Regions from separate parts of the Escherichia ruysiae genome, predicted to be linked through region 2. Evidence: riboswitches for the same ligand, from Rfam matches in the RefSeq annotation. Region 2 holds a riboswitch; the other holds the start of a gene.
What was found. Region 2 has a riboswitch for cobalamin ahead of RGV86_RS04055 (cobalamin biosynthesis protein). Riboswitches for the same ligand answer to the same signal wherever they lie in the genome.
Positions count from the first base shown of each region.

Region 1: another riboswitch for cobalamin. It lies ahead of btuB (TonB-dependent vitamin B12 receptor BtuB); the one in region 2 lies ahead of RGV86_RS04055 (cobalamin biosynthesis protein).

Region 1 is NZ_JAVIWS010000001.1:2,375,343-2,390,525, forward strand. Features, by position in the region: rRNA gene RGV86_RS11595 (23S ribosomal RNA) at 1-151, opposite strand, end outside; tRNA gene RGV86_RS11600 (tRNA-Glu) at 347-422, opposite strand; rRNA gene RGV86_RS11605 (16S ribosomal RNA) at 508-2,049, opposite strand; gene murI (glutamate racemase) at 2,421-3,278, opposite strand; gene btuB (TonB-dependent vitamin B12 receptor BtuB) at 3,223-5,067, opposite strand; cobalamin riboswitch at 5,133-5,323, opposite strand; gene trmA (tRNA (uridine(54)-C5)-methyltransferase TrmA) at 5,437-6,537, shown strand; gene RGV86_RS11625 (YijD family membrane protein) at 6,577-6,936, opposite strand; gene fabR (HTH-type transcriptional repressor FabR) at 6,936-7,586, opposite strand; gene RGV86_RS11635 (citrate-proton symporter) at 7,690-9,006, opposite strand; gene RGV86_RS11640 (M20 aminoacylase family protein) at 9,049-10,215, opposite strand; gene sthA (Si-specific NAD(P)(+) transhydrogenase) at 10,545-11,945, shown strand; gene oxyR (DNA-binding transcriptional regulator OxyR) at 11,928-12,845, opposite strand; gene RGV86_RS11655 (MFS transporter) at 13,097-14,380, opposite strand; gene manD (D-mannonate dehydratase ManD) at 14,447-15,183, opposite strand, start outside.
Region 2 is NZ_JAVIWS010000001.1:781,561-796,743, reverse strand. Features, by position in the region: gene pduO (two-domain cob(I)yrinic acid a,c-diamide adenosyltransferase PduO) at 1-408, opposite strand, end outside; gene pduN (propanediol utilization microcompartment protein PduN) at 420-695, opposite strand; gene pduM (microcompartment protein PduM) at 699-1,190, opposite strand; gene RGV86_RS04115 (phosphate propanoyltransferase) at 1,187-1,819, opposite strand; gene RGV86_RS04110 (BMC domain-containing protein) at 1,822-2,244, opposite strand; gene pduJ (propanediol utilization microcompartment protein PduJ) at 2,268-2,543, opposite strand; gene RGV86_RS04100 (glycerol dehydratase reactivase beta/small subunit family protein) at 2,563-2,913, opposite strand; gene RGV86_RS04095 (diol dehydratase reactivase subunit alpha) at 2,903-4,735, opposite strand; gene pduE (propanediol dehydratase small subunit PduE) at 4,745-5,263, opposite strand; gene RGV86_RS04085 (propanediol/glycerol family dehydratase medium subunit) at 5,278-5,934, opposite strand; gene pduC (propanediol dehydratase large subunit PduC) at 5,944-7,608, opposite strand; gene pduB (propanediol utilization microcompartment protein PduB) at 7,627-8,439, opposite strand; gene pduA (propanediol utilization microcompartment protein PduA) at 8,436-8,720, opposite strand; gene pduF (propanediol diffusion facilitator PduF) at 9,231-10,040, shown strand; gene pocR (transcriptional regulator PocR) at 10,243-11,157, shown strand; cobalamin riboswitch at 11,246-11,420, shown strand; gene RGV86_RS04055 (cobalamin biosynthesis protein) at 11,639-12,073, shown strand; gene cobU (bifunctional adenosylcobinamide kinase/adenosylcobinamide-phosphate guanylyltransferase) at 12,197-12,742, shown strand; gene cobS (adenosylcobinamide-GDP ribazoletransferase) at 12,739-13,482, shown strand; gene cobT (nicotinate-nucleotide--dimethylbenzimidazole phosphoribosyltransferase) at 13,494-14,573, shown strand; gene ldtA (L,D-transpeptidase) at 14,635-15,183, shown strand, end outside.

The DNA.
Region 1 (15,183 bases), 1.6 Mb from region 2:
GATAGTGTGACGAATCACACTGGGTTTCCCCATTCGGAAATCGCCGGTTATAACGGTTCATATCACCTTACCGACGCTTATCGCAGATTAGCACGTCCTTCATCGCCTCTGACTGCCAGGGCATCCACCGTGTACGCTTAGTCGCTTAACCTCACAACCCGAAGATGTTTCTTTCGATTCATCATCGTGTTGCGAAAATTTGAGAGACTCACGAATAATCTTTCGACTATTCAGTGTTTCAATTTTCAGCTTGATCCAGATTTTTAAAGAGCAAATATCTCAAACATCACCCGAAGATGAGTTTTGAGATATTAAGGCAGGTGACTTTCACTCACAAACCAGCAAGTGGCGTCCCCTAGGGGATTCGAACCCCTGTTACCGCCGTGAAAGGGCGGTGTCCTGGGCCTCTAGACGAAGGGGACGTATCAGTCTGCTTCGCAAGACGCCTTGCTTTTCACTTTCTATCAGACAATCTGTGTGAGCACTTCAAAGAACGCTTCTTTAAGGTAAGGAGGTGATCCAACCGCAGGTTCCCCTACGGTTACCTTGTTACGACTTCACCCCAGTCATGAATCACAAAGTGGTAAGCGCCCTCCCGAAGGTTAAGCTACCTACTTCTTTTGCAACCCACTCCCATGGTGTGACGGGCGGTGTGTACAAGGCCCGGGAACGTATTCACCGTGGCATTCTGATCCACGATTACTAGCGATTCCGACTTCATGGAGTCGAGTTGCAGACTCCAATCCGGACTACGACGCACTTTATGAGGTCCGCTTGCTCTCGCGAGGTCGCTTCTCTTTGTATGCGCCATTGTAGCACGTGTGTAGCCCTGGTCGTAAGGGCCATGATGACTTGACGTCATCCCCACCTTCCTCCAGTTTATCACTGGCAGTCTCCTTTGAGTTCCCGGCCGGACCGCTGGCAACAAAGGATAAGGGTTGCGCTCGTTGCGGGACTTAACCCAACATTTCACAACACGAGCTGACGACAGCCATGCAGCACCTGTCTCACAGTTCCCGAAGGCACCAATCCATCTCTGGAAAGTTCTGTGGATGTCAAGACCAGGTAAGGTTCTTCGCGTTGCATCGAATTAAACCACATGCTCCACCGCTTGTGCGGGCCCCCGTCAATTCATTTGAGTTTTAACCTTGCGGCCGTACTCCCCAGGCGGTCGACTTAACGCGTTAGCTCCGGAAGCCACGCCTCAAGGGCACAACCTCCAAGTCGACATCGTTTACGGCGTGGACTACCAGGGTATCTAATCCTGTTTGCTCCCCACGCTTTCGCACCTGAGCGTCAGTCTTCGTCCAGGGGGCCGCCTTCGCCACCGGTATTCCTCCAGATCTCTACGCATTTCACCGCTACACCTGGAATTCTACCCCCCTCTACGAGACTCAAGCCTGCCAGTATCAGATGCAGTTCCCAGGTTGAGCCCGGGGATTTCACATCTGACTTAACAGACCGCCTGCGTGCGCTTTACGCCCAGTAATTCCGATTAACGCTTGCACCCTCCGTATTACCGCGGCTGCTGGCACGGAGTTAGCCGGTGCTTCTTCTGCGGGTAACGTCAATGAGCAAAGGTATTAACTTTACTCCCTTCCTCCCCGCTGAAAGTACTTTACAACCCGAAGGCCTTCTTCATACACGCGGCATGGCTGCATCAGGCTTGCGCCCATTGTGCAATATTCCCCACTGCTGCCTCCCGTAGGAGTCTGGACCGTGTCTCAGTTCCAGTGTGGCTGGTCATCCTCTCAGACCAGCTAGGGATCGTCGCCTAGGTGAGCCGTTACCCCACCTACTAGCTAATCCCATCTGGGCACATCCGATGGCAAGAGGCCCGAAGGTCCCCCTCTTTGGTCTTGCGACGTTATGCGGTATTAGCTACCGTTTCCAGTAGTTATCCCCCTCCATCGGGCAGTTTCCCAGACATTACTCACCCGTCCGCCACTCGTCAGCAAAGAAGCAAGCTTCTTCCTGTTACCGTTCGACTTGCATGTGTTAGGCCTGCCGCCAGCGTTCAATCTGAGCCATGATCAAACTCTTCAATTTAAAAGTTTGATGCTCAAAGAATTAAACTTCGTAATGAATTACGTGTTCACTCTTGAGACTTGGTATTCATTTATCGTCTTGCGACGTTAAGAATCCGTATCTTCGAGTGCCCACACAGATTGTCTGATAAATTGTTAAAGAGCAGTGCCGCTTCGCTTTTTCTCAGCGGCGCGGGGTGTGCATAATACACTTTCCCGCTACAGAGTCAAGCATTTTTTGCTTTTCTCTGTTGAGATTCTCAGGAGAACCCCGCTGACCCGGCGGCGTGTTTGCCGTTGTTCCGTGTCAGTGGTGGCGCATTATAGGGAGTTATTCTGAGCTGACAAGAGGAAATTTAAAATAATTTTCCGAATGCGCAACATTCAACCAAATCAGCCTGAAACTGCCAGTTTTTCGAGCGTTTTGAAACCGTAACGCTGTAAAACGGGCAATAATTGTTCTGCTTCCGGCGTCATTGCCATACAAAAGGCAACATTCGCATCGGCAGATTTTGCATCCGGGGCTTCATGTTCTAACAACCAGGCCGTTCGGCGGGCAATTGCTGCGCCAGAATCTACCAGCCGTGTTCCCTCTGGTAGCACCTGTAACAGTTCTTCTCGTAATAGAGGGAAATGAGTACACCCCAGAACAACAGTATCTGGTGGCTCTTTCATTCTTAACCACGGACGCAAGATACGCTTTAGCGCATCCAGAGAAACTTCGTCGCCATGCAGTTTCGCTTCAGCCAGCTCAACCATCTCTGCCGATCCGAGCATTTCTATCTGACATTCATTGGCGAAACGCGCAATCAGTTCATGGGTATAAGAACGTTTAACTGTTCCGCGAGTTGCCAGCAATCCAACAATGCCATTAGCGGTCAGACGCGCTGCGGGTTTAATCGCCGGCACGACGCCGACAACCGGGAAAGCGAACTTTTCGCGCAAAGCAGGAAGCGAAACGGTGCTGGCGGTGTTGCAGGCCACCACAGCCAGCGCAAGGGGATAATGCTCTTGCACCGCAGTGACAATTTCCACCACTCGCTCAACAATAAACGCTTCGCTTTTTTCGCCATACGGGAAAGCGACATTATCGAAAGCATAAATGTAATGGAGATCCGGTAAGAGACGCCGGATCTCGTCATAGACCGACAGCCCACCGACGCCGGAGTCAAACACCAGCACGGTGGGACGTGGTTCAGAAGGTGTAGCTGCCAGACAAGGTGTATTCCCGTCCTGCAGTTTGGTAGCCATAGACTGTCTCGTAATCTTTGTCGAACAAGTTGGCTATTTTACCACGAACAGTCAGATGAGAGGTGACCGGATACGCAACCGCAAGATCCCACAAGCTCACACCGCCCATTTTAACGGTTTGATAAGGATAAGATGAGTAATCCTTATCATAGCGAGTGCCTAAATACTGATAAGTAATACCCCAGTCGAAGTCATACAGTTGCCAGTCGAGCTGATATTTCACCTGCTGTTTAGCGCGACGTAGCAACGGCGTGTCGGTAATCGCGTTACGCGCATCGACATAATCATAACTCACCGTATGCGTCAGCGGTCCGGTATCAAAATTGGCGGTCGCCTCGACGCCCTTAATCCGCGCTTTCCCTTCGTTGTAGTATTTGAGGGTGTGATCATCGTAATCGATCAAGTCACTAACATCGTTACGGTATCCGGAAATACGCCAGTTCACTCCAGCAGTTAAGCCTTCAAACGCCCCTTCCCACTGTTTGCTTTTCTCAGGGTTCAGATCCGGATTACCGTAGAAGCCATAGAGTTGCCCAAGATTAGGTGCCTTGTACGACGTACCATAAGAAGCGATAAACCGATAACCTTCGATGAATTCCCAACCGACGCTGGTTTGCCAGGTTCCATGACGACCAAACTGTGAGTTATCGTCGCTGCGTGCTGCGCCTTCAAAGGTAAAATCGCCGACTTGTTGCAGCCCGGTCAGATAGATGCCGGTATTACGTTGATCATATCCATCCTCAACATAACCTGTACCCGGCGTCGTAGTCTGTTTCTGCCAGTCGACACCCGCACCAATACTACCGTGACCAACGATGACATTGTTTGCCCACTGAACGGTGTATTGCTTCATCTCATCAAGCGTTGCGGACGAATCATAACGACCATAATGGGGATCGTAGTTGTAATCTTTGCTATGGCTATAGCTGGTAATGAGTTGTGATTTAATCAGTTCGCCGTTATAGCGCAGCCCGGCATCCCAACTTTGGCTATAGAGTTTGCGAGTATCGAGCAGCGGCGAGCCGGGAGAATAATACGCGTCATAATTGGTACGGTTATCATAGCCATAGCCGCGCACAAAGCCGCTCCAGGCATCAGTAAAGTTATGCTCCAGCGCGCCATAAAGCGTTTTACTTAAGAAACCATCGTTATCTGGCTGCGCTTGCGTTCCGGTATTGCCATAAGCGACAACATCATAACCATGAGTATGGGCATAATCGCCCAACAACGTTACTCGTGTCTTATCCCCCAGTTGTTGCTGCGTAGAGACATCATAGTTCTGATAACTATGGCTTCCCCACCCTGCTGAAATTTCCGTTCCGGGTTCATCGCGCGTCGTGATGATATTCACCACCCCGCCTATTGCATCGGAACCATATACGGCGGAACGCGGCCCACGGATATATTCAACACGCTGGACAAGCGCAATAGGGAACTGACTAAGGTCAGCAGAACCACTCACCCCCGCCAGATTCAGGCGCACACCATCAATTAACACCAACACATGACTGGCATTTGTACCGCGAATAAAAATAGATGAGAGCTGACCTGAACCGCCGTTTTGGGTGATATCCACACCAGGGAGACGGCGCAGCACATCATTGACCGAGGTCGACTGCCAGCGGTCGATATCCTGACGCGTCACAACGGTGGTTGGTGCAAGCACAGTGCTGCGCGGCTGTTCAAAACGGTTAGCAGTAACGACGAGAGTATCCGGGCTGGTATCCTGTGCCCAAGCGGAAAAGGCTGTGACGGAACACGCCGTCAGCAGCGAAGCTTTTTTAATCATTGTAAAGCATCCACAATAGAAGAAGGATGCCGCAGGTTTCACCAATATTACGCGATGATGAGAACCAGATGCGACGTTAGCCGGCAGGTCTTCGGGCTTGGAGGGGTATCTGAGGATACAAAGAGATGATGACTTCCCACCGGATGGCAGTGTCCGCATTACGCAATCATCGCACCTTTCCTTACCGCTGCGCGTCAGCTCCAGATTCGCACTGGATTCCCTATTAACTCACAGGACCGGCGAGTGGATGCTACAGGTTGTAACAAGTTGCTGTCCAGACGTAGCTCACAAATAGGAATCTATCAAGATCTGGACATCTGATGAGCAATCCCTACAATCGCCGCGTACATTTCATTTTCAGGATACATCATGACCCCCGAACACCTTCCAACAGAACAGTATGAAGCGCAGTTAGCCGAAAAAGTGGTACGTTTGCAAAGTATGATGGCGCCGTTTTCTGACCTGGTTCCGGAAGTGTTTCGCTCGCCGGTCAGTCATTACCGGATGCGTGCAGAGTTCCGCATCTGGCACGATGGCGATGACCTGTATCACATCATTTTCGATCAACAAACCAAAAGCCGCATCCGCGTGGATAGCTTCCCCGCCGCCAGTGAACTTATCAACCAGTTGATGGGCGCGATGATTGCGGGTGTGCGCAATAATCCCGTTCTGCGCCACAAGTTGTTCCAGATTGATTACCTCACCACGCTGAGCAATCAGGCGGTGGTTTCCCTGCTGTACCATAAAAAGCTGGATGACGAGTGGCGCCAGCAGGCAGAAGCCCTGCGCGATGCACTGCGAGCGCAGAATCTGAATGTGCATCTGATTGGTCGGGCAACGAAAACCAAAATCGAGTTGGATCAAGATTACATCGACGAACGTCTGCCGGTTGCAGGGAAAGAGATGATCTACCGTCAGGTGGAGAACAGCTTCACTCAGCCGAACGCGGCGATGAATATTCAGATGCTGGAATGGGCGCTGGATGTAACCAAAGGTTCAAAAGGTGATTTACTGGAGCTGTACTGCGGCAACGGTAATTTTTCATTAGCTCTGGCGCGCAATTTTGATCGAGTATTAGCTACCGAAATCGCTAAGCCATCGGTCGCTGCCGCGCAATACAATATTGCTGCTAACCATATTGATAACGTACAAATTATTCGTATGGCGGCGGAAGAGTTTACCCAAGCGATGAATGGTGTGCGCGAGTTTAACCGCCTGCAAGGGATCGATTTAAAGAGTTATCAGTGCGAAACCATTTTTGTCGATCCGCCGCGCAGCGGTCTGGACAGTGAAACCGAGAAAATGGTGCAGGCGTATCCGCGTATTTTGTACATCTCCTGCAACCCGGAAACGTTATGCAAGAATCTGGAAACATTAAACCAGACGCACAAAGTTGAACGTCTGGCTCTGTTTGATCAGTTCCCCTACACGCACCATATGGAGTGCGGCGTGTTACTGACGGCGAAGTAAAACCCATGCCGGATGCGCCAGCATCCGGCATGTTACTGATTACTCAGCAACTTCCTGCTTACGGTTACGCATCTTCGCGCCAATCCAGAACACCATAATGACGGACAGCACTGCCGGGAAGAAGTTAGAACCGATATCCGGATATTCCGCACGAACCACCGTGCTGTACAGCAGAACGCCGAGAATAAAACAGGCGGCAGCCAGCCCCGGCAAGCCTACCGGCATGGTGCGATTAAGATAACGTTGATGCAGGCAGTAAACCGTCAGCACCAGGGAAATAATCGGGAATACAGAAAATGGCACAATGGAACTAAACAGCGCCGCAAAAGTACCATTGATCGATAAGCCAGCAACCAACGCCAGCAGCAGCGTACCTCTATCTTGATTTGCTTGTTTCATTACTCGTCCTTCACATTTCCCGGAATAGTTGCGGTTTTCTCTTGTTCACGGCGATACCAGTAATAAGCCCCTTTCGAAATCATTCGCAGTTGCAGTACCAGTCGCTCTTCTAATTGCCGACGTTGTTCAACGCCAACATCCAACGCCTCGGCACCCGCACTGAAGACAATCGTCACCATTGCTTCGGCTTGCGCTTCAGTAAACGCACGAGGCATGTGGTTTTCGAGTTCCAGATAGTCCGCAAGTTCCGCAATGAAGTGCTGAATTTCACGCGCAACGGCGGCACGAAACGCAGCGGAAGTGCCGGAGCGTTCCCGCAATAATAACCGGAAGGCGTTCGGATTATTACCGATGAACTCCATAAATGTGGAGACCGAGGTACGGATCACACTCCCGCCTTTGGCAATACGCTGACGCGCCTGGCGCATGAGTTGGCGCAGCATCAAACCGCTCTCATCAACCATGGTCAGACCAAGTTCGTCTACGTCGCGGAAATGCCGGTAAAAAGAGGTGGGAGCAATGCCCGCTTCTCGCGCCACTTCACGCAAACTCAGGCTGGCGAAGCTGCGTTCAGCACTTAATTGGCTAAATGCGGCTTCCACCAGCGAACGGCGGGTTTTTTCTTTTTGTTGCGCTCTTACGCCCATCACAATGTCTGAATCCTTGCCAAAAGTACTGCTGGCACTATACCAGAGAATGAACATACTGGATTGCTCCAGTGTTGTGAATGAACGGTAACGCAATAAAACACATTTACTGCAGCTCTTTGGCTGGTTCTTTCACAAACAACAACGCCAGCATCGACAGCAACGTGCCGCCGCCCAGATACCACGCCGGAGCCGTCAGACTCTCCAGTAACACGATAGATTGCGTGGCGAAATATTGTGCAAAACCACCAAAAATTGCCACACCAATGCTATAAACCAGCGCGAAGCCCAATGCCCGGATCCGTTTCGGCAATAGTTCGGAAATCAACAACATTACCGGCACACCGCCAAGCGTAGTAAAGCTGACCATCACGAAAACCACCGTCAGCAACATGCCAGGGCTTGGGTAATTCACCAACAGCCAGAACGAAGGCCAGCTACAGAGAAGCACCATCACACGGGAGATTAAAATCAGCTTTTTACGCCCGACCGAATCACACAGCATCCCCACCAGCAGCGCCCCCACAAAAGTAATAACGCCAGCCAGTAACATCGCTGCATGAGAATAATGTTGAGGCATCGCCAGATACTTCGCCGCCCAGGTGCCGTAGTAAAAGAGGGAGATATAGGTTGCTACCGTACTGCCAATCGCGAGTAAAACACCGTTAGCGAGAGTCGCTTTATGTTGCAAAAGCAGGGAAAACGTACTTTCGCTGGCAGCAGCACTCTTCTTATTCGCCACTTCAGGCGCATCATTTTCCAGACTCAGGCGCAGCCAGCAACCGATGGGTGCTAACAGCACACCAATAAAAAACGGCACTCGCCAGCCCCATTCCGCCATTACGGTCTCTGAACCTGTGGCAAACGGCAGCCATGCACTCAACCCTAAAGCGACGATGCCACCAAAGGTCGTTGCCAGCCCCTGGGTCGCCAGCGACCAACTGCTGTAAAAGCCGCGACGATTTGCCGGCGCAGACTCAACCAGCAAAGACATTGAGGCGCCGACTTCACCACCTGCCGCAACGCCCTGGATCAGACGCGCCAGCACCAGCGTTGCCGTTCCCCAATAGCCCGCCGTCGCATAGGTCGGCGCGATGCCGATCATCAGTGTACCAAGGCTCATCAGGGCAATGGTGAACACCATCGCGGGTTTGCGTCCGAAACGATCGGCCCAGGCGCCAACGATAATCCCACCGAGCGGGCGCATAAAAAAACTCACGCCAAACGTTGCAAATGCCAGTAACAGCGCGACGTTATGATCGGCACTGGGAGGAAAGAAAAGTGTACTGATATAGACCACAAAAAAGTTGTAAACGCCAAAATCAAAAAATTCGAGCGCATTGCCAAACGCCGAGGCAAAAATCACCCGCTTACCGCTGGGCTTTTTCTTTACGCCCACCGATTCATTTACGATCGCCGTCATTCCATATTCCTTGCCAGAAAGTGTTGTTGTGTGTTGTTTTATTTATTGCAACCAGGCTTCTACCAGCGCGCCCCAGTAGCTACTTGCCGGCACCAGACTTGCATCGTTGAAGTCGTACCCGGGGTTATGCACCATGCAGGAACCTTCCCCGACATCACCATTACCGAACAACAGGAAAGCGCCTTTTGGCTGGGCCTCCAGCATGAAAGAGAAGTCTTCACTGCCCATCAGAGGCTTGATGCCAAACTCCGCCCTGTCTTCACCAAACGTTTCGCAGGCCACCTGGCAGGCAAATCTCGCCATCGCCTCATCATTCACTAATACCGGAGTGCCGTTAACATGCGTCACATCAGCCGTAGCGCCAAAGCTGACGGCCTGGGCTTGTGCCAGAGCAGGAATACGGGTCAGAAGAAGTTGCCGGGTTTCACGGCTAAGCGAGCGGACGCTGATTTTCATCTCGGCACTATCTGGAATGACGTTAGCGGCCTCACCCGCAACAATGCTGCCGACGGTAATGACCGCCGCTTCCAGCGGATCGACATTGCGCGACACAATACTTTGTAATGCGGTGGTGATATGTGCCGCGACCAGCACCGGGTCGATGGCTTTGTGGGGAATCGCACCATGTCCACCACAGCCACGAACCGTAATGTGGAACTGATCCATTGACGCCATCAGCGCCCCTGGCTGAAAGTAAAACTTGCCAACCGGCAGACCCGGCATATTGTGCATACCGAAAATCACATCGCAGGGGAAACGGTCAAAAAGACCTTCTTTAACCATAATCTCACCGCCGTTGATCATCTCTTCAGCTGGCTGGAAGATGAGACGCAACGTGCCGTTAAAGCGGCGGGTTTCGGCAAGATAGCGCGCGGCACCCAGCAATATTGTGGTATGCCCGTCATGCCCACAGGCGTGCATCAAACCAGGTTGTTTGCTGGACCAGGGTTTGCCGCTATTTTCATAAATCGGTAACGCATCCATATCCGCCCGCAAACCAATACTTTTCTCTCCGTCGCCCACTTTTAAGGTGGCAACCACGCCGGTCGTCGCCAGCCCTTGCTCTACCTCATAGCCCCACTGGCGCAGCTTTTCTGCTACCAACGCACTGGTTTGAAACTCCTGTAACCCCAGCTCCGGGTTTTCATGGATCTGATGGCGAATCTCGCGCAGTTCTTCCTCAAACCCACGAATATAGTGTTCGATCATCTGCTATTCCCTTATTTATAGATAAACAGGCTAATTGACGGATTTTATTGATGGTATAAATACAAATACCCCATCAATATAAAATATTTATATATTTGTTTTATAAGAAAATTTCACAAAGACAATAACAAAAAAGCACACTTCATCAAGATAAAACTGCCAGTCACAAGAAAAAGCGATTAATAGTGAATAAATAAAATAAGAAGGAGGAAGACAAAGCAAAGGCCGCTCACGATATAGCCAGATAAATGACGGGGATCAATTGGCTTACCCGCGATAAAATGTTACCATTCTGTTGCTTTTATGTATAAGAACAGGTAAGCCCTACCATGCCACATTCCTACGATTACGATGCCATAGTAATAGGTTCCGGCCCCGGCGGCGAAGGCGCTGCAATGGGTCTGGTTAAGCAAGGTGCGCGCGTCGCAGTTATCGAGCGTTATCAAAATGTTGGCGGCGGTTGCACCCACTGGGGCACCATCCCGTCGAAAGCTCTCCGTCACGCCGTCAGCCGCATTATAGAATTCAATCAAAACCCACTTTACAGCGACCATTCGCGACTGCTCCGCTCTTCTTTTGCCGATATCCTTAACCATGCCGATAATGTGATTAATCAACAAACACGTATGCGTCAGGGATTTTACGAACGTAATCACTGCGAAATATTGCAGGGGAACGCTCGCTTTGTTGACGAGCACACGCTGGCGCTTGATTGCCCGGACGGCACGGTCGAAACGCTGACCGCAGAAAAATTTGTTATTGCCTGCGGCTCTCGTCCATATCATCCGGCGGACGTTGATTTTACCCATCCGCGCATTTACGACAGCGACTCAATTCTTAGCATGCATCACGAACCACGCCACGTGCTTATCTACGGTGCCGGAGTGATCGGCTGCGAATACGCATCGATCTTCCGTGGAATGGATGTGAAAGTGGATCTGATCAACACCCGCGATCGTTTGTTGGCGTTTCTTGATCAAGAGATGTCAGATTCTCTCTCGTACCACTTCTGGAACAGCGGTGTGGTAATTCGTCACAACGAAGAATACGAGAAGATTGAAGGTTGTGACGACGGTGTAATCATGCACCTGAAATCAGGCAAGAAACTAAAAGCCGACTGCCTGCTCTATGCCAACGGCCGCACCGGTAATACCGATTCGCTGGCGCTGCATAATATTGGTCTGGAAACTGACAGTCGTGGCCAGCTTAAGGTCAATAGCATGTATCAAACCGCACAGCCGCATGTTTATGCCGTGGGCGACGTGATTGGTTATCCGAGCCTAGCGTCGGCGGCCTATGACCAGGGGCGCATCGCCGCACAGGCGCTGGTGAAAGGTGAAGCCACCGCGCATCTGATTGAAGATATCCCTACCGGCATCTACACCATCCCGGAAATCAGCTCAGTCGGTAAAACCGAACAGCAACTGACCGCGATGAAAGTGCCGTATGAAGTGGGTCGCGCCCAGTTCAAACATCTGGCGCGAGCGCAAATCGTTGGCATGAACGTGGGTACGCTGAAAATCTTATTCCATCGGGAAACAAAAGAGATTCTTGGGATTCATTGCTTTGGCGAGCGCGCTGCCGAAATTATTCATATCGGGCAGGCGATTATGGAACAGAAAGGTGGCGGCAACACCATTGAGTACTTCGTTAACACCACCTTTAACTACCCGACCATGGCGGAAGCCTATCGGGTAGCGGCACTAAACGGCTTAAACCGCCTGTTTTAACGCTTTATCGAAATGGCCATCCATTCGTGCGCGGATGGCCTCTGCCAGTTGTTCATAACGACTACGCAGCGGTGAGCCAGGACGATATACCAGGCCAATAGTGCGGCGTGGTTCCGGCTTAATGCACGGCAGATAAACAACGCCATCGCGTTTGCGCTCTGGCGGTACAGCCAGCGCAGGCAGTAAAGTGATCCCGCTACCTGCCGCCACCATGTTGCGCAGCGTCTCCAGACTGGTGGCGCGGAAATGTGTATCTTCATCCGCCCCGGCTTCAAAGCAGAAGCCCATCGCCTGATCGCGCAGACAGTGACCATCTTCCAGCATCAGCAGTTTTTCCCCTGCCAGATCGGCCATCGGTACGCATTCGCGGTTCGCCCACGGATGATCTTCGTAGATAGCCAGCAACATTGGTTCGTCAAACAACGGCACTTCAATGAATGCTTCGCTTTCTTTCACCAGCGCGAGGATCACGCAGTCGAGCTTGCCACTGTCCAGTTGCGCCAGTAACTGGTGGGTCTGCGCTTCATGCAGATACATTTCCAGCTTTGGAAAGGTCTGGTGCAGCATCGGGATAATATGCGGTAGCAGGTAAGGCCCGACCGTGGGAATCAAACCAATGTGCAGCGGCCCGGACATGGTCTCGCCCTGCTGGCTTGCCATCTCTTTAAGGACTTTCACCTCACGCAGCACGGTACGCGCCTGATCCACCAGCAGCATTCCCGCCTGGGTGAATAACACTTTACGGCTGGTTCGCTCCAGCAGCATCACGCCCAGCTCATCTTCCAGCTTACGAATTTGCCCGCTAAGCGTCGGCTGGCTAACGTGGCAGGAATCTGCCGCACGCCGAAAATGGCGGTGTTCGGCTAGTGCCACCAGGTACTCAAGATCACGAATATTCATTATCCATCCTCCATCGCCACGATAGTTCATGGCGATAGGTAGCATAGCAACGAACGATTATCCCTATCAAGCATTCTGACTGATAATTGCTCACAGAAACGGAGCGGCACCTCTTTAACCCTTGAAGTCACTGCCCGTTTCGAGAGTTTCTCAACTCGAATAACTAAAGCCAACGTGAACTTTTGCGGATCTCCAGGATCCGCTTTTTTTTATTTCTTCCGACCCTCCAGCGGAGGGCCAGGCTGCAATACTTACTCAATGCGATCTTTGACGATAAAGAAGTAACACAGCGCACCAGTGAAGGTCACACAGGCCGCGATAACCAGCGCCAGATTAAACGAGTGCGTGGTATCCACCACCCAGCCGGTTACGATCGGAGCAAAGGAAGCAAAGACAAAACTACCAAAGTTTTGAATCCCGGCGATGGAAGCCACTTTTGTTTCTGACACCATCACCTGAACCAGTCCCCATGCAGATGTTCCCGCAAAATGCACGCAGAACAGCGCCATTGAGATAAACGCCACCGCTTGCGCAGGCGAGGAAGATTGCACGACCAGCAACGTTCCTAATGCCGACATCATCAAACCGCAGACAATAGCCGTTTTACGCGTCTTCGCCAGGTCGTAGCCTTTTTTCGCCAGTCGATCGACAACAATACCGTTAACCCACATCCCGACCGCCGCCGCGAGGAAAGGAATCGCCGCCACCCAGCCCGTTTTCGCCAGACTGAAACCTTGCTCGGCCTGCAAATAACCGGGTAACCACGCGATGTAGAGCCAACCGGTATAGTTAACCCCAGAGAAACCTAAAATCATCCCCCAGGTTGTCCGGTGCTTAAACAGCGCCAGCCACTCGCTAAATTGCAGCTGTGGACGCGGTTTAACCGGCGCAGAGAGATACGTCCGTTCTTCGTCGGTCAGGACAAACTGCGCCCGGTTGCGATACCACACGTACCAGCAAATCCCAACCAGAATCCCCGCTACGCCGATGATAACGAACATCGCCCGCCAGCCCCATGCCAACTGCATCAATACAAGAGCAGGAGGCGCGATGGCCTGACCGATAACGGTAGATGAGTTAAAAATTCCCAGCGCCGTGCCGCGTTCTTTTTGTGCATACCAGTCGGTAATAGATTTCACCCCCGCTGGCATAAATGGCGCTTCGCCAATACCCAGACCAATACGCATTAAAATAAAGTGGCTAAAAGAATTAACCATTCCTGTTAATGCCTGCATTAATGACCAGAATATCAAACCTGCGCCTAATACTATTCGTGGACCAAAACGATCTAACAAAATACCGGAAGGAAGTTGTGAAAAACCATAAGACAGAGAAAATGCAGAAAGCAAAACACCAAACTCTGTCGCCGATAATCCTAACTCGCCACGAATCGCTTCGCCTGCCACACTCAGTGACGAACGGTCGAGGAAATTAACGATCCCCGCCATAAATAATAAAACCAGCGTCACTGTCTGAATACGACGAATCCGTTGCGATTTATTACCCGCAACACTGGTTGACACATCAACGTCCATTTTTAGCTCCTTGAGCGGAATTAATCGATTTGATGACTATTCAGAAAATAATTAAACGAACCGTTATTACCAGTTCCACAATGTGCCATCTTCCAGTCGTGCGACGGGGAGATACGCCGGGTCATACGGATATTTCGCCGCCAGTTTCTCATCGAAAGAAATACCCAGCCCCGGTTCATCGCCCGGATGCATATACCCCTCCTCGAAGCGCCTGCTATGCGGGAAGACTTCCAGCATTTGTTCGGAATAGCCCATGTACTCCTGAACTCCGAAGTTTGGCACCCAGAGGTCAAAATGCAGCGCCGCCGCATGGCAAATGGGCGATAAATCAGAAGGACCGTGCGAACCGGTACGTACCTGATAAAGTGATGCAAAATCGGCAATCCGCCGCATCCCGGTAATGCCGCCTGCATGGGTTATCGTGGTGCGAATATAGTCAATTAACTGCTCTTCGATTAACTGCTTGCAATCCCAGATACTGTTAAACACTTCTCCGACCGCAATTGGCGTCACGGTATGCTGGCGAATCAAACGGAAACATTCCTGATTCTCGGCAGGCGTTGGATCTTCCATCCAGAACAGGCGGTAATCTTCAATGCTCTTTCCAAAGCGCGCCGCTTCGATGGGGGTCAGGCGATGGTGCATGTCATGCAACAGATGTTCGTTAAAACCGAACTTATTGCGCACCGCCTCAAATAACTTCGGCGTAAAGTCGAGATACTTTTCTGAAGACCACAACTGCTCTTCCGGCCACTGGCCTTTGGTTGCCGGTTCATACGCAAGCCCTTTGCCCTTCGCCAGGC
Region 2 (15,183 bases):
CAGAAGTCTTTCAGCCCGCCGGGATACCGTGCGGGCGACATGCATACGGCTCGCGGCTTCACAACGACCAGGCAGTATGAAGCTGTGAACTGGAGGGACAGCGTTCATTGCGCTGTCGATCGCTTTTTCCAGCGCGGCAATTTCTTCTGTTCCGATGTAACGCTGCTGCGCTGACGGCTGTTCGCTTTCACTGGCGAGCTCGGCGCTAAACCAAAATATTTGTTGCTGAATAGCTTCCAGTAAGATGCGATGGCTTTCGATGGAGGTGGCGCAATAACACAGACTGAGTGTTGCGTTTAGCTCATCCAGCGTGCCATAGGCTTCGACACGTCGATGAGTTTTACTGACACGCTGTCCGGTAAATAGAGACGTACTTCCTGAATCACCTGTTCGGGTATAAATCGCCATCGTTAAAGCCCTTAGCGTGAAAGCGTATCGACAATGCCGACCACTGCCAGATCAATGGCTTCGTTGGGGCCGGAAAAAACATGTCTGGCGCTGGAGCCGCTGCTGAGGAGTACCAGTTCACCAACGCCTGCGCCGACTGAATCAACGGCAACTTCGTCGCCGGTTAACGGTGTAAGAGGCAATTCGCCGTCGGCACTGACCCGGCGAACCAACAGCAGTTTTTTCCCGATCAGAGAAGGTGATTTTTGCGTGGATACCACCGCGCCGGTGACTCGAGCCAGATGCATGGGTTACTCCTGCCTGATTAACTGAATGTTTCGGGTAATTGCCGCTTCACGCGCAAGTGCGGTCACACAACATTTCCGCTGTAGTACCAGTATCCCCGCGCATAACGGTGCTACGTCGACATAACTTAAAAGTCGACCACGATGAAGGTGGATTGGTTGTCCTTGTTCGTCGCACCAGCTTAGCGGTAGACGGGCGAGAGTCTTCAATTCAATGGCGTTCAGTAAATGACGCTGCAACGATAATTGAAGGTGCATTCCCCATGCTAACGCCTCGTGAAGGTGGGTTACTGCTCCGCCTGACGTATCGTTCTCTGCAAGCTGTCGCAACAACGGCAGATCGACGTATCGAATTTGTAACGATGCATACTGATGAACTATCTTGTGAACGCTGGCTTCTCGCAGTTGCGAAACGGTCAGCGTGAGTGTTTTTTCCGCACGTTGTTTCAGGCGAAAAATCACTTCGTCAACAATGCGTTGCATCAGCACATGATTCATGGCAGCGCCACCAGCATGGCAAAAACGTCAGGATTATCAGCGCCTGCAGCGTTGGCTTCGTCGGTATCAATATGCATTTCAAGACGCATATCCGGTGAGACGCGAACAGCCACGTTATCGAATATCAGTCGTCGCTCATCACCTTCAATGGCGACCGCCACTTTATCGCCATGCGTAACGCCATAAATCAGGGCATCAAGCGGAGACATATGGATATGCCGTTGCGCGACAATTACGCCAGAAGCGATTTCCAGTTCGGCAAACGGACTTATCAGCCGAATCCCAGGTGTGCCGCTGAGATCGCCTGACATGCGTAGCGGAGCGGTGATCCCCAACGTTCTGGCATCTGTCCGGGAAATTTCCACCTGGCTTGCGTTGCGTAGCGGTCCCAACAAGCGAACGTTGTGCAATTTGCCTTTTGGTCCCACCAGCGTAACAACTTGTTCAGCAGCGAATTGACCTGGTTGCAATAACGGTTTTTTCTCGCTGATCGGTTGTTCAGGAAAAAGGCGCACATAATCCGCAGTCGAAAGGTGAATATGACGACTGGAGACGCCCAGAGGGATAGGGCGCTCGCGCATCTCATCCAGAACCTGGCTCACTGTTTCTTGCAAGGTTTGTTTGTCCATTGTTACTCCTCTCGCTTATCGGAGTGGAGGCAAAGTGAACGTGGCTCACCTTTTTGCCGTTGACACGCCGGGTCAAGACACAAATTACAACTGATACTCTCTGAGGTGACTGTGGCTGCTGGTGTTTCGCTTGCTTCAACCCTTACATTCAATGCTTCTGTTGTGCGGGACAGTATTCCCTCTCCTGGACGGGCAATCACTTTGTGCGCGACAAAGCCATTTCGCTGCCCGGCGAAGCTGGCACCCGTCTCGATCGCTGCATTAACCGAGGCGACGTCACCGGTGATTTTAATGAGCGTCCAGCCTGAGCCATTGGTCTTCTCAAGACCAACCAGCGTGATGGACGCGGCTTTTGCCATAACATCCGCGCAACTGATGGCGAGTGCCAGACCACTGACTTCAAGTAATCCCAGTGATTGCTTCACGCTGTGCTCCTTAGCGAATTGGGTTATGCAGATTTTGGTAAAATGGCCTCAACATCGCTGTGCGGCCGTGGGATGACATGGCAGGATTTCACTTCGCCAACGGCGCTTGCGGCGGCGCTCCCCGCGTCAACGGCGGCTTTTACTGCGCCAACATCGCCGCGCACCATCACCGTAATCAGACCTGAACCAATCTTTTCATAGCCGACCAGTTGTACGTTGGCGGATTTAACCATGGCGTCTGCGGCTTCAATCGCGCCGACTAACCCTTTTGTTTCAACCAGTCCCAGTGCGTTATTCATACGGTGTTTCTCCTGTGGATTATGAGTGGTATTCCTTGAAGGGAATCCCTTTGACCAGCCGGGCTGCGTTATTGCCGGTGCTGCGCCGGGCATGGTTATCTTGTTGATGCATCAGCGTAAACAGTGGCTCTGATGCCGGTAAGTTTTTGTAATGCACAATCAGTTTTTCCTGGTCACAGGCTATGCCAACCAACAGGGGAGACTGACGAGCAGCCTGCCAGGCGCTATCGATGATTTCACCTGATGGAATGTGTTGAATGCGAAAGGGAATACCTTCCTCTTCAATGCCAAGAAGAACCTCATTCCATTTATTGATACAGTCACCGATTTCAGTGACGACAATGGTTGGTGCTCGCTCTTTACTTTCCATGAACCGACGCCTTGTGCCAGGAGATGAGTAGCCCGGTAGCCACCGCATTGCGCGGGCCTTCTCTACCACGGATATTCCCGCGCCCTGCGACCAGTCGATAATGTGCCAACGCATCGGTGACTAACTGCGGGACTTCGAAATCCAGTGAAGAGCCGCCCACCAGAACGACGAACGGAATGTTGCGAATATTTCCACCAGGACTCACCTGACGTAGTGCGCGCAGGGCGTTCGTTACGAAGACCCGCTCTTTTGCACTGCGACGAATGGTTCGCACTTTTTCCAGCGTTATATCACCGGGAATGGGCACCAGTTCGTCGGGTTTCACCACACAAACGCGGGCAAATACCTGAGGGGATAGTGGGGTAGGGAAGAACTGAACGCTGCCGTCTTCATGGCGTAAGTGGAACAGGCTTTCTACTTTTGCCAGTGGGTGTTTTTTGATCTCCTCTGCCAGGTAGCGATCATTTAAGCCCAGTTCCCTGGCGATAATCATCGTCACCATGTCGCCCGCTCCCGCAAGGTGAGTGGCAATCATTTCCCCTTTTTGATTGATGATGGAGGCATCGGTAGAACCTGCGCCTAAGTCCAGAATTGCCAGGGGACGTGTAGTTCCTGGGGTAGTCAACGCTCCCTGAATTGCAGCTTCTGCTTCTGCGCCTCCGACCTGAACATCAACATGCAGTTTTTGCTTAATTTCACTGGCGATCATCGCCATTTGCAGACGGTCGGATTTCACCATTGACGCTATACCAACAGCCTGTTCCAGTGAAAATTCGCCTGCCAGACCACCGGTAACGCTGACGGGAACAGAGGTATCTATCGCCAATAAATCCTGAATAAAAATTTCGTTGCTGGGTTTATTGGTCAGCTCCGCCATGGTCTGGCGAACATTTTCCAGCATCCCGCCGATGTTGGTGCCCGGTTCGCCCGTCACATTTTCCAGTTTTGGGCATTCACCGACTGCTTTCATTATTGCATCGGCACCAGCGGCAACATCAACCCGAGTTGTGCGCCCGGCAGAAAGAAACTCGATATTTCCGGCGGGTATCGAACGGGCTTTAACGTCGCCAGAAGGCGTTTTCACGACCACAGCTGAACGGTTGCCGATTAGCGCCCGTGCGACAGGAACGATATTTTTAGTCTCTTCAGCATTGAGGGCGAAAACGGTGGCAATCCCATATGGGTTAGAAAGGGTTTCGATAACTTTCCCGGGAACAGCGACTTCAATAGCAGCTAACATGCCGAGCGGAATACGATCGATGTAGAGGACTTCATCAACAATGGGTAAAGGGTTTTCCAGTCGGTTACTGACCAGCACGCCATCGTCGCGTTGCAGAATAACGCCTGTCAGCTGATATCCGGCACGCACGGAGGCATTTATCATGGTTGCGATATCGGCAAAATCAAAAGCCGATGACACGACCAGAATGTACGGTGTGTCCGCCGGGCGTGTTAACAACTCTTGCGGAGTGATGGTGAGTCCTACACCCAGCCCCACTCCGCCTGGAGTTTTCGGGTTGTGACCGATCATGGTTGATTCAGTGATAATGGTTTCCGTAATGGTTTCCATCGCCACATCGCCAATGACCGGGGTTGCTTCGTTGATACGAATAAGCGAAATATCACTGACATTGATGCCGGCTTTTTTCGTTGCCTGCGCGAGTGCCTCCTGAATGCCATGTACGTTACGCAACGTACCTTTGATTCCGGTGGTTTCTGCCAGGGCGCTGCTCACGAACGACAATTCGCCAGACGCACTGAGCGTTGCCAGCGCAACCTCTGTGGATGAGTTGCCGATATCAATGCCTGCTATATATCGCATAGTTCGCCCTTAATCGTCGCCTTTCAGTTTTTTACGCTCGACATAGAGTTCCGCAGCTTCACGGACAAAAGCGGCACAAATTCTGGCCTGATAACAACGCTCAAGAGCGTCGGCAATGGCAATGAGTTCTTGCTTAGTCGAACGATAAGGGCGTAACGCATTGTAGATTTCGAGGATGCGATCATCCGGCACTGAGGTAAGCTCGGCGGCGCGTTCAAAATTCATCGCCAGGCGATCGCGTCCAGCATCTCTGGCAATTGCGGCCTGAATACGCAACGTTTCCGGGGTTATGCGCATGTCCTGGGCGGTGACTTTATCGCTGAGTACATTTTCCAGGGTGAAATCGTCGAGCGTTTTATTCGTCGCCGTTTTGACCCATTCTGGATGTTTATTTGCCAGCGGGTAATCACTCACTTTGGCGTTCAGTGTTGATGAGTGGGATGGCGCAGAGACAGGAGCTGTATCCTGGAGACTGTTCATTCGGTTCAACACGTCCCTGACCATCGACTCAATTGCATCGGTATTCATGAAGGTTTCCTTTGTTAAAACGTCACGCGCAGTTCTTGCGGTTTTTTGCCAGTGACCACGTACTTAGTCTCTTTGATATGTAAGATGGCGGACTTGGCCTGGTATTTCGGCCGCGCCATTTGATCGTTGAGGGTCGGAACAGGTTGTGGAGACTCGCGCTTCGCATAACGCGCGGCGTTTTTGCCAATCTGGCGATAAGTTTCCAGCGTCAACAAAGGTGCTTGCGGGAAAAGTTCCAGGTTAGACAAAGGGGGAAGCCCCTGCTGGTGGATAACTGTGGTGCCTTTTGACTGAATACCAATAGCAATGCCGGAACCGCTGAGACGATCGCCTTCAACCGCCACGAAGGCAACATCAGACGATTTAAAGCAGCGAATCACACGGGCTTTAACACCTTCTTCTTCGATACCGGCAATCACTTCGCGCAATATGTTTTTATGCGGAATACCGATGATATTGACGGTTTGCGCCAGGCCAAACGCCGGGCCTACAGCGATAATAACTTCATCTTGCTGAGTGCCTTGTTGGGCTTCGCCAATTTCGGTCAGAAAACTTTCGCTATCCGGTGCGGAAGAGACCGGTGCGCGAAATGAAACGGACTTATCGCTGGTTTGCATTTCTGCCAGCACGTCTTCGATTATCTGACGTAGTAATTTTTCGTTAATTTCCATTTCTCACCCTTAGTCAATATCGTTGGGATCAAGTGCACCGGGAATATTTTTGATCTCTTCCCAGCGTTCCCCTTGCAGGCGATAACCTGTAGCCGGTCCGGCGTAATCATTGACGTCATTGACCGCAGAGCGCACTTGTCCGTCATCGACGATAATGGCGGAGGTATGGAGATAGTCGCCGGTCAGTTTTGCTTTTTGCATGTTGAGCATGTCCTGGGCGACATCGGTAAAACCGGCTTGCGCCAGGGCTTTCACCACTTCCAGGCTGTTACGGTTTTTATTGATAATTTCCTGGGCGAACTTGATGTCTTCCACGATGTTGCGCTCTGGCATATCTTTCGAACCGTGGGCATAGGTTGCCGCTTCGACCTCTTCATCGGTGATAGGGGGTAATCCCATACCGGCAAAAACAGCCTGTAAAGCGCGTGCGGCTTTATTGCGGATAGCGATAACATCTTCTTCGCGCACTGGTCGCAGGCCACCATCAACCTTGAGGTCACGTTGAATGACGTTGTAATCATCGAAGTCTTCGGCATCTTCGTTTGAACCAGCAAACATGTTGTCGTAGTTCGGCACAGCGGAAAAACCGGAAGAGATAAAGTCGGTGCCTGGCAGAAACTGCATCAGAAAACGTGCGGTACGGCGCATATCTGAGTGGGTAAAGGTCTGGTCATTACTGGAGGCGCATTCCAGATCCAGTGATGAACAAATTAAGTTTTCCGCCAGCACTGCGCGGATGCCTGACGGCACTGCCGATGGAACGCCGATGCAGCTTACGGAACCATTCTGTAGACCCTGAACACCTGCGGCTTTGGTGATGTAAATGCAACGAGCCTCAAGGTAAAGCATTGATTTACCTTCCGCATAGCCCATCTGCACTTCAGAGCCGGAGCCGGAAGTAAAGCGCATTTTTAAGCCGCGAGAAGCATAAGATGACGCGAGAAATCCTTTTGACCACGGTGTATCGTCGCCGTCGGTGAAAACAGGTTCCGTGCCGTAGACAGAAATCGTTTCGGCGTAGCAGGTATGGCCTAACATACCGAGTTTCAGTTCGGTGGCTTCCTCCAGTGAACACTGGGTCAACACGCCCGGGCGTCCTACCTGTGAACCGACCAGAAGAGCGATGGCGTTGAACGGTGCATAGCGAGCAACGGCAACGGTGGTTTCCTGTTCGTCAAATCCGCGCCATGCGCCTTCAGCCGCGTCGGCAGCAATTTGTACCGGATTGTCTTTGATGTTGGTGACGTGAGCCTGTTGCGATGGTGTTCGACGAGCGCGCATTTTCTGCATCGCCATCATCATCTCTACCACGTTCATCTGTGAAACCACTTCGACGATTTTGGCGGGCGTCATCGCAGTGGTCAGGGGAACAATATCGCTACGTTTGACATTTGGATCGCACAACATATTGGCAAGTTTAACCGAATCCATTGCGATGACTTCTTCGGCGCGCGCGAGATTGATACCGTAGCGGGCGATAAAATGGTCGATCAGGTCAAACTGGCTGGCAGGTTTCCCATCCAGTTCGGTGACGACGCCGTTAACAATTTTGATTGACGGTTTAGGATCGTTCGGGCTTTCCATCGCAATGAAGCCTTCTTCAATCCACTCTTTAACGAAACCGTCCTGGTTGACCGGGCGTTTTGCCAGTGCTTCAAATCTTTTCGATCTCATGAATCTGCCTCAGGGAATTCAGATGTAGGAAGGGCGATCGTTTTTCGGTGTATCGCCGAGAGTCGAAAGTACGGTTTTACCGATTTCGCGTGCGGAGATGACCGCCTGACGGACTGCGCCGGAGTCTCCTGAGATAATCAGGATGACCTCATTGCTAAAGCTGGTGCCATGAGCCGGGGAGCTGTATGCCACGACATCCACATTGGCGGACTTCAGGGCGGTATCGGCCATCAGAACACCCACGGCGGCAGGAGCGCCGACAATAACGCCGCAAGCGCGACCCAGTGGTGCGCCAAACGCTTTTTCCAGTGCATAGCTGGCGCGGGCGGTATATTGCAGTTCCAGATGTCCGGCTTCGTTGGCATAGACATCACCAAAGGTTCTGTCGAGTTCTTTTAGAGCAACTTCAATACCGCGTTTCACGTCGGAAACATCGTTGCCACCTAAAAGGATTAACGAGCCGTGTCCGGCACCGCCTTTAGTATCGCGAGGAAGTTCAATGCTAATAACTTCGGTGTTGGTGGCTTTTACGGCTTCATCAGCGGCCATAATGTGTGGCCCAGCACCAATACGTGCGCCCAGAATGCCAATGGAGCGATAGCGTTTTTCAAGTTTCATCGCGTCCAATAGGGCGCTATCAACGTTTGCAATGACCAGACCTACAGTGTCGCCAATAGCGGTGCCAACAAATTCCGTTAACGTGCAGCTTTTTTCTGCCATAGCCGTCTCTCGTGTTTGATGATTGGTTTCCGGGAGAACCTCATGCTTCGGTGTCGCTACGCGTGCGATGACCTGCGCCATGATCTGTTCGACCAGTTCACTGCTGCTCATGGGTTAATTCCCTTTGGTAATATTTTTTCGACATCGGTATGTGGGCGGGGGATAACGTGTACGGCTTTCACTTCGCCGACATTACGCGCAGCGACGGCACCTGCATCTGTTGCCGCTTTAACCGCCCCGACATCACCACGAACGATGACGGTCACCAGCCCGGAACCAATTTTTTCGTAGCCGACCAGCAATACATTTGCCGACTTCACCATGGCGTCTGCGGCCTCTATGGCGGCAGTTAATCCTTTGGTTTCTACCATTCCTAACGCTTCTTGTTGCATAAAGACCTCGCCTGGATTTTTTGACGATATGACTATAAAAAAAAGCGAGGAAAAAGAATGGCTGACTTAATCGCTAATGAGAAAAATTAATAGAGGACAAATATTATAAAATTGCTTTCAGAGATTATATGTTATTCATTTATTGGTTGTTTTTGACGTGGTTTAATGTGAATTAATTGCATTGGGGACGGTGTTTTAATTTAAAATAATACTTCGTCGAGTTTGATTTTCTGAAATTAACTGTGATATTTGTTTAAATTTTATTATGCAGGCATGGCAATTTTTTATTGTATCAGATTGGCGATATATATAACGCCAATAGTGATGATTGCTGTAGTGAATGCTATAGCAATGACAATAATTTGCTATAGCAATACTATTTTTCCACGAATCTGACATGCATGTTGGCAATATTTTTTCCCGCGCAATTTTTATAGTTGCGTTCGATATACACAACAATCAGCGCATTGTTGGCTGATAAAGAAAAAACTCTGTGAAAAAGGTGTCAGTATGAATGATTCACTCAAGGCGCAATGCGTTGCCGAGTTTTTGGGCACCGGTCTGTTCCTCTTTTTTGGCATTGGTTGTTTGTGTGCCCTAAAACTTGCCGGTGCAAGCCTGGGACTGTGGGAAATTTGTATTATTTGGGGGTTAGGTATTTCACTTGCTGTTTACCTTACGGCAGGCATTTCCGGTGCTCATCTTAACCCGGCGGTTACTATTGCTCTGTGGTTGTTTGCCGCTTTTCCTGGTCGTAAAGTGCTGCCATTTTGTGTGGCGCAATTAGCGGGAGCCTTTGGTGGCGCAGTTCTGGCATATTTTTTATACAGCAATTTGTTTGTCGATTTTGAATCTGCTCACAATATGGTTCGTGGTAGTGCAGAAAGTTTACAACTCGCCAGTATCTTCAGTACTTACCCGGCAGCAGCGATAAATGTATGGCAGGCTGCCTTGGTTGAGGTGGTCATAACGTCCATGTTAATGGGGTTGATTATGGCGTTGACCGATGACGGCAATGGCGTACCCAAAGGGCCGCTTGCGCCTTTACTTATTGGTATTCTGGTTGCTGTTATTGGTGCTTCTACCGGACCATTAACCGGTTTTGCCATGAATCCAGCGCGTGATTTTGGACCAAAAATTTTCACCTGGCTTGCTGGTTGGGGAGAAATTGCGATGACTGGCGGACGTAATATTCCTTATTTCATTGTACCCATTATTGCTCCGGTCATTGGAGCCTGTGCTGGCGCGGCGATTTATCGCTTTCTTATTGCACAAAATTTACCTGTCAATAGTGTTACGCCTAAAGAGAACAGCGAATAGTGAAATAGCCTGGCAGTTATAAACGTTTATTTTTTTAGTGTTTGTGATCTGCTTTCCGAACTTATTAAAAAGTCTCCCGCTTCATGGAGGCTTTTGTTATTGTCCGTTTTGCTTCTCGTCAGTAAATCATTAAGGATGATGTGAAGATTAAATGTAAAACAATTGTTTTACCATAACAATAAATTAACTGGGAGGTTTTATCATGATTTCTGCGGCGACACTTAATTCAGAACTCATTAATAAAATCGCACAGGATTTTGCGCAGGCGACTAGTCTTGCGGTTGTCGTGGTCAATATCCACGGTGATGAAATCTCCGAGCTGTTTAACTTCACTCCATTTTGTCAGATGATGCGCCAACACCCTCAGCTTAGCACTCGCTGTCGCATGAGCGATCGTTGTGGTGGTCTGGAAGCCTCTAAATCAGATCAGCCTTGTATTTACCGCTGTCATGCAGGGTTAACTGATTTCTCTATTCCTCTGGTGATTGCCGGGCATTTAGTCGGCTTTGTGTTGTGTGGACAAGTTCGCCTGCGTAATGATGATGTTGATTTGATCAATATTCTGAATGTCGATGATTGTTGGCAAGCCGACCCAGAACTACTTAATGAATTTCGCAAAGTTCCTGAGATGGATTACTCGAGAGTTATGGCCTCTGCTGATTTATTGAAGTTGATTGTGGAAAATTGCCTCAAAAAGCAACTCAATTTTGTCGTTATTAAAGAGAATAAACCTCATTCGGGTTCAGTTCGTCAGACCCGTGCGCCTAATCCCCATGATAATAAAATGAAAAAAGCATTGCGCTATATCGATGCACATTTGTCAGACGATTTGCGTCTGGAAGATGTTGCCTCGCATGTTTATCTAAGCCCTTATTATTTCAGTAAGTTGTTTAAGAAATATCATGGGATTGGTTTTAATGCGTGGGTAAACCAACAACGAATGGCCAGCGCGCGTGAGCTGCTGTGCCATAGTGACTGGAGTATCGCCAGTATCGCGCGTAATTTAGGCTTCTCACAAACCAGTTATTTCTGCAAAGTTTTTCGCCAGACGTATCAGGTGACTCCGCAGGTATATCGTCAGCAAATTAGTGAAAATGTAGCAGCGGAAACAGCATAAAATTAATGTGGAAAATGAGGGATGATTAAATAGACGCTGGCAATATTAATTAACGTTATTTACGTGTTATGGGATAAGTGAGATCAGCTCATAACATACGCTGACAGGTTCGGCACATTTGTGCCTGGGAAGAGGGTGAAAATCCCTCGCAGCCCCCGCTGCTGTAATGCTGACAACCCCGAAAATACCACTGATCGCGAGATTGGGAAGGCCGGGGAAGGATGATGCGAAGCCAGAAGACCAGCCTGTCAGTCAATACCAACAACTTCGGTGGGAAGTGGGTTGTCCGGAAGCGCACGGTTGAGTATTGGCGCGTCTTTATACCCCTACCACCCTGAGAGGATCAGGGTATGGCGGCATCATTTAGTTCCTTCATTGTAGTGCCGACAGGCACCTGGGCTGCTCTCAATGCGCGGCAATCGTTTTTCATGGTATATCAGCCTGACCGTCATTACAGGAAACGAAGCGGAGGACGGGGGATATGAAAACGATAAAACCCGAATCGATAGCCCTTTTTTGCCTCTCCTCTGGCGATATTAATCTGGCGAAATATCTGGCTGAAATGTTGCCAATGACCTGTTTTGTTGGTGAGGACTGGCAGCAAGGTTTCTTGTCTTTTAAAGGTGGGGCTGTTCAATCGTTATCAGACGCGTATACCGATTATTCAGTGCTGTTATTGATTGCTGAAAACAGGGTCTCCATACCAGAAAATTTCTCTCATCCTGATGGCGCGACGGTAATCGTAATCACACGGCATAATGCCCGTTTGCTGGCTGGTTCGGCTGGTGGTGCAGTAGCATTAATCCATTATCTGAATGAAATATGTCAACGCAGTGAAAATATTGCCAATGACGCATTCTGCCAGACGTTTACACAGGGAAATCGGACTATTTCACAACACCGCCTTCGTTCGTAATGGATTGAGAACGCTGGATTTTTATTTTCATTACGCGCAGTATTAATTGCGGAAATGTTATTACGATCAGCAACGATGGTTCTGGTCAATGAATACCATCATACAATTGAACCAGGAGTCCGTATGATGATTTTGGTGACAGGTGGTGCACGGAGCGGGAAGAGTCGGCACGCCGAGGCGCTTATTGGGGATACTCCACAGGTTCTGTATATCGCCACTTCGCAAATCCTTGATGATGAGATGGCGGCACGGATTGAGCATCATCGGCAGGGGCGTCCGGCGCATTGGCACACGGTGGAACGCTGGCAGCAGCTTGATGAGTTAATTAATGCAGACATTAATCCGCAGAACGCTGTGTTGCTGGAATGCATTACGACAATGGTGACTAATCTGTTGTTTGATTATGGCGGCGATAAAGATCCTGAAGGATGGGATTATGTGGCGATGGAGCAAGCGATAAATGGCGAGATTCAGTTGTTGATTGCTGCCTGTCAACGTTGCCCTGCAAAGGTCGTATTAGTGACCAATGAAGTGGGAATGGGTATTGTGCCGGAGAATCGTCTGGCGCGACATTTTCGTGATATTGCCGGGCGAGTGAATCAGCAACTGGCCGCTGCGGTAGATGAAGTATGGCTGGTGGTTTCGGGTATTGGAGTAAAAATCAAATGAGTAAATTATTTTGGGCGATGCTCTCTTTCATTACGCGTCTGCCTGTACCGCGTCGTTGGTCCCAGGGGCTGGATTTCGAACATTATTCTCGCGGTATCATTACTTTTCCCTTAATTGGGTTATTGCTTGGTGCGATTAGTGGGCTGGTCTTCATGGTGTTGCAGGTATGGTGTGGTGTACCACTGGCGGCACTATTTAGCGTGCTGGTTCTGGCGCTGATGACAGGGGGATTCCACCTGGACGGTCTGGCAGATACCTGTGATGGTGTATTTTCTGCACGTAGCCGAGATCGTATGTTGGAAATCATGCGTGATAGCCGTTTAGGCACCCACGGCGGTCTGGCATTGATTTTTGTTGTGCTGGGAAAGATTTTGATTTTGAGCGAACTGGCTCTGCGTGGTGAGCCTATCCTGGCATCGCTGGCTGCAGCATGTGCTGTCAGCCGTGGTACTGCCGCATTATTGATGTATCGTCATCGTTATGCTCGGGAAGAAGGGCTTGGCAATGTGTTCATCGGCAAAATTGATGGGCGACAAACCTGCGTCACACTAGGCTTAGCCGTAATTTTTGCTGCTGTATTACTGCCTGGTATGCATGGTGTGGCTGCTATGGTGGTGACGATGGTGGCAATTTTCGTCCTCGGTCAGCTTTTCAAACGTACTCTGGGCGGGCAAACCGGCGATACGCTGGGAGCTGCCATAGAGCTTGGTGAGCTGGTCTTTCTGCTGGCGCTGCTATAAAGAGACGCAACATGCAAACACTTGCCGATTTACTGAATACGATCCCGGCCATCGATCATGCTGCTATGTCGCGCGCACAACGGCATATTGACGGGTTACTCAAACCCGTCGGTAGTCTGGGAAGGCTGGAGGCGCTTGCCGTACAACTGGCAGGAATGCCGGGGCTGAATGGTGTTCCTCATGTGGGTAAAAAAGCGGTAGTGGTTATGTGTGCCGATCACGGCGTCTGGGATGAGGGTGTCGCTATTTCCCCGAAAGCGGTGACAGCCATTCAGGCTGAAAATATGACACGCGGAACAACCGGCGTGTGTGTTCTGGCAGCACAGGCGGGGGCTAAAGTTCATGTAATTGATGTAGGGATAGATACTGCGGAGCCAATACCCGGACTTATCAACATGCGTGTCGCTCGAGGTAGCGGCAATATAGCTTCAGGTCCTGCAATGAGCCGCTGTCAGGTTGAAGAGTTGCTTCTGGAAGTCATTCGTTATACGCGTGAACTGGCGAAAAATGGCGTCACGTTGTTTGGCGTGGGTGAGCTGGGAATGGCAAACACGACGCCGGCTGCGGCGATAGTCAGCACAATTACTGGACGCGATCCCGAAGAAGTGGTTGGTATTGGCGCAAATCTGCCGACAGATAAACTGGCAAACAAAGTTGATGTTGTTCGTCGGGCAATTACGTTGAATCAACCGAATCCGCTGGATGGTGTTGATGTACTGGCAAAAGTTGGTGGATTTGATTTGGTCGGAATGGCTGGCGTGATCTCAGGAGCCGCTTCCTGTGGTTTACCCGTGTTGTTGGATGGCTTTCTTTCTTATGCCGCCGCGCTTGCTGCGTGCCAGATGTCACCTGCAATCAAACCGTATCTTATTCCTTCCCATTTGTCGGCAGAAAAAGGGGCGCGTATTGCGTTGGCACATTTGGAGCTGGAGCCGTATATCAATATGGAAATGCGTTTAGGTGAGGGGAGTGGTGCGGCGCTGGCGATACCCATCATCGAAGCTGCTTGCGCGATATACAACAACATGGGCGAACTTGCTGCCAGCAACATTATTCTACCGGGGAATACAACTTCTGAATTGAACAGCTAAAAACGAAAAGTCTGATAAAAGCTATACTTATCGGATGGCTTTCGCGACTTAGGAAAGGGATATGATGCGTCGTGTAAATATTCTTTGTTCATTTGCTCTGCTTTTTGCCAGTCATAATAGCCTGGCGGTAACTTATCCATTACCCCCAGAGGGGAGTCGTTTAGTGGGGCAGCAACTTACAGTAACGGTTCCCGATCACAATACCCAGCCGCTGGAAACTTTTGCCGCGCAGTACGGACAAGGGCTGAGTAATATGCTGGAAGCGAATCCGGGGGCTGATGTTTTCTTGCCGAAGTCTGGTTCGCAGCTCACCATTCCGCAGCAACTGATTTTACCCGCAACTGTGCGAAAAGGAATTGTGGTTAATGTCGCCGAGATGCGTCTGTATTACTACCCACCAGACAGTAATACTGTGGAAGTGTTTCCTATTGGTATTGGTCAGGCTGGACGAGAAACCCCGCGTAATTGGGTGACAGCCGTTGAGCGTAAACAAGAAGCACCAACCTGGACGCCAACCCCTAACACTCGTCGTGAATATGCAAAGCGTGGGGAGAGTCTGCCTGCATTTGTCCCAGCCGGACCCGATAATCCTATGGGGCTGTACGCTATT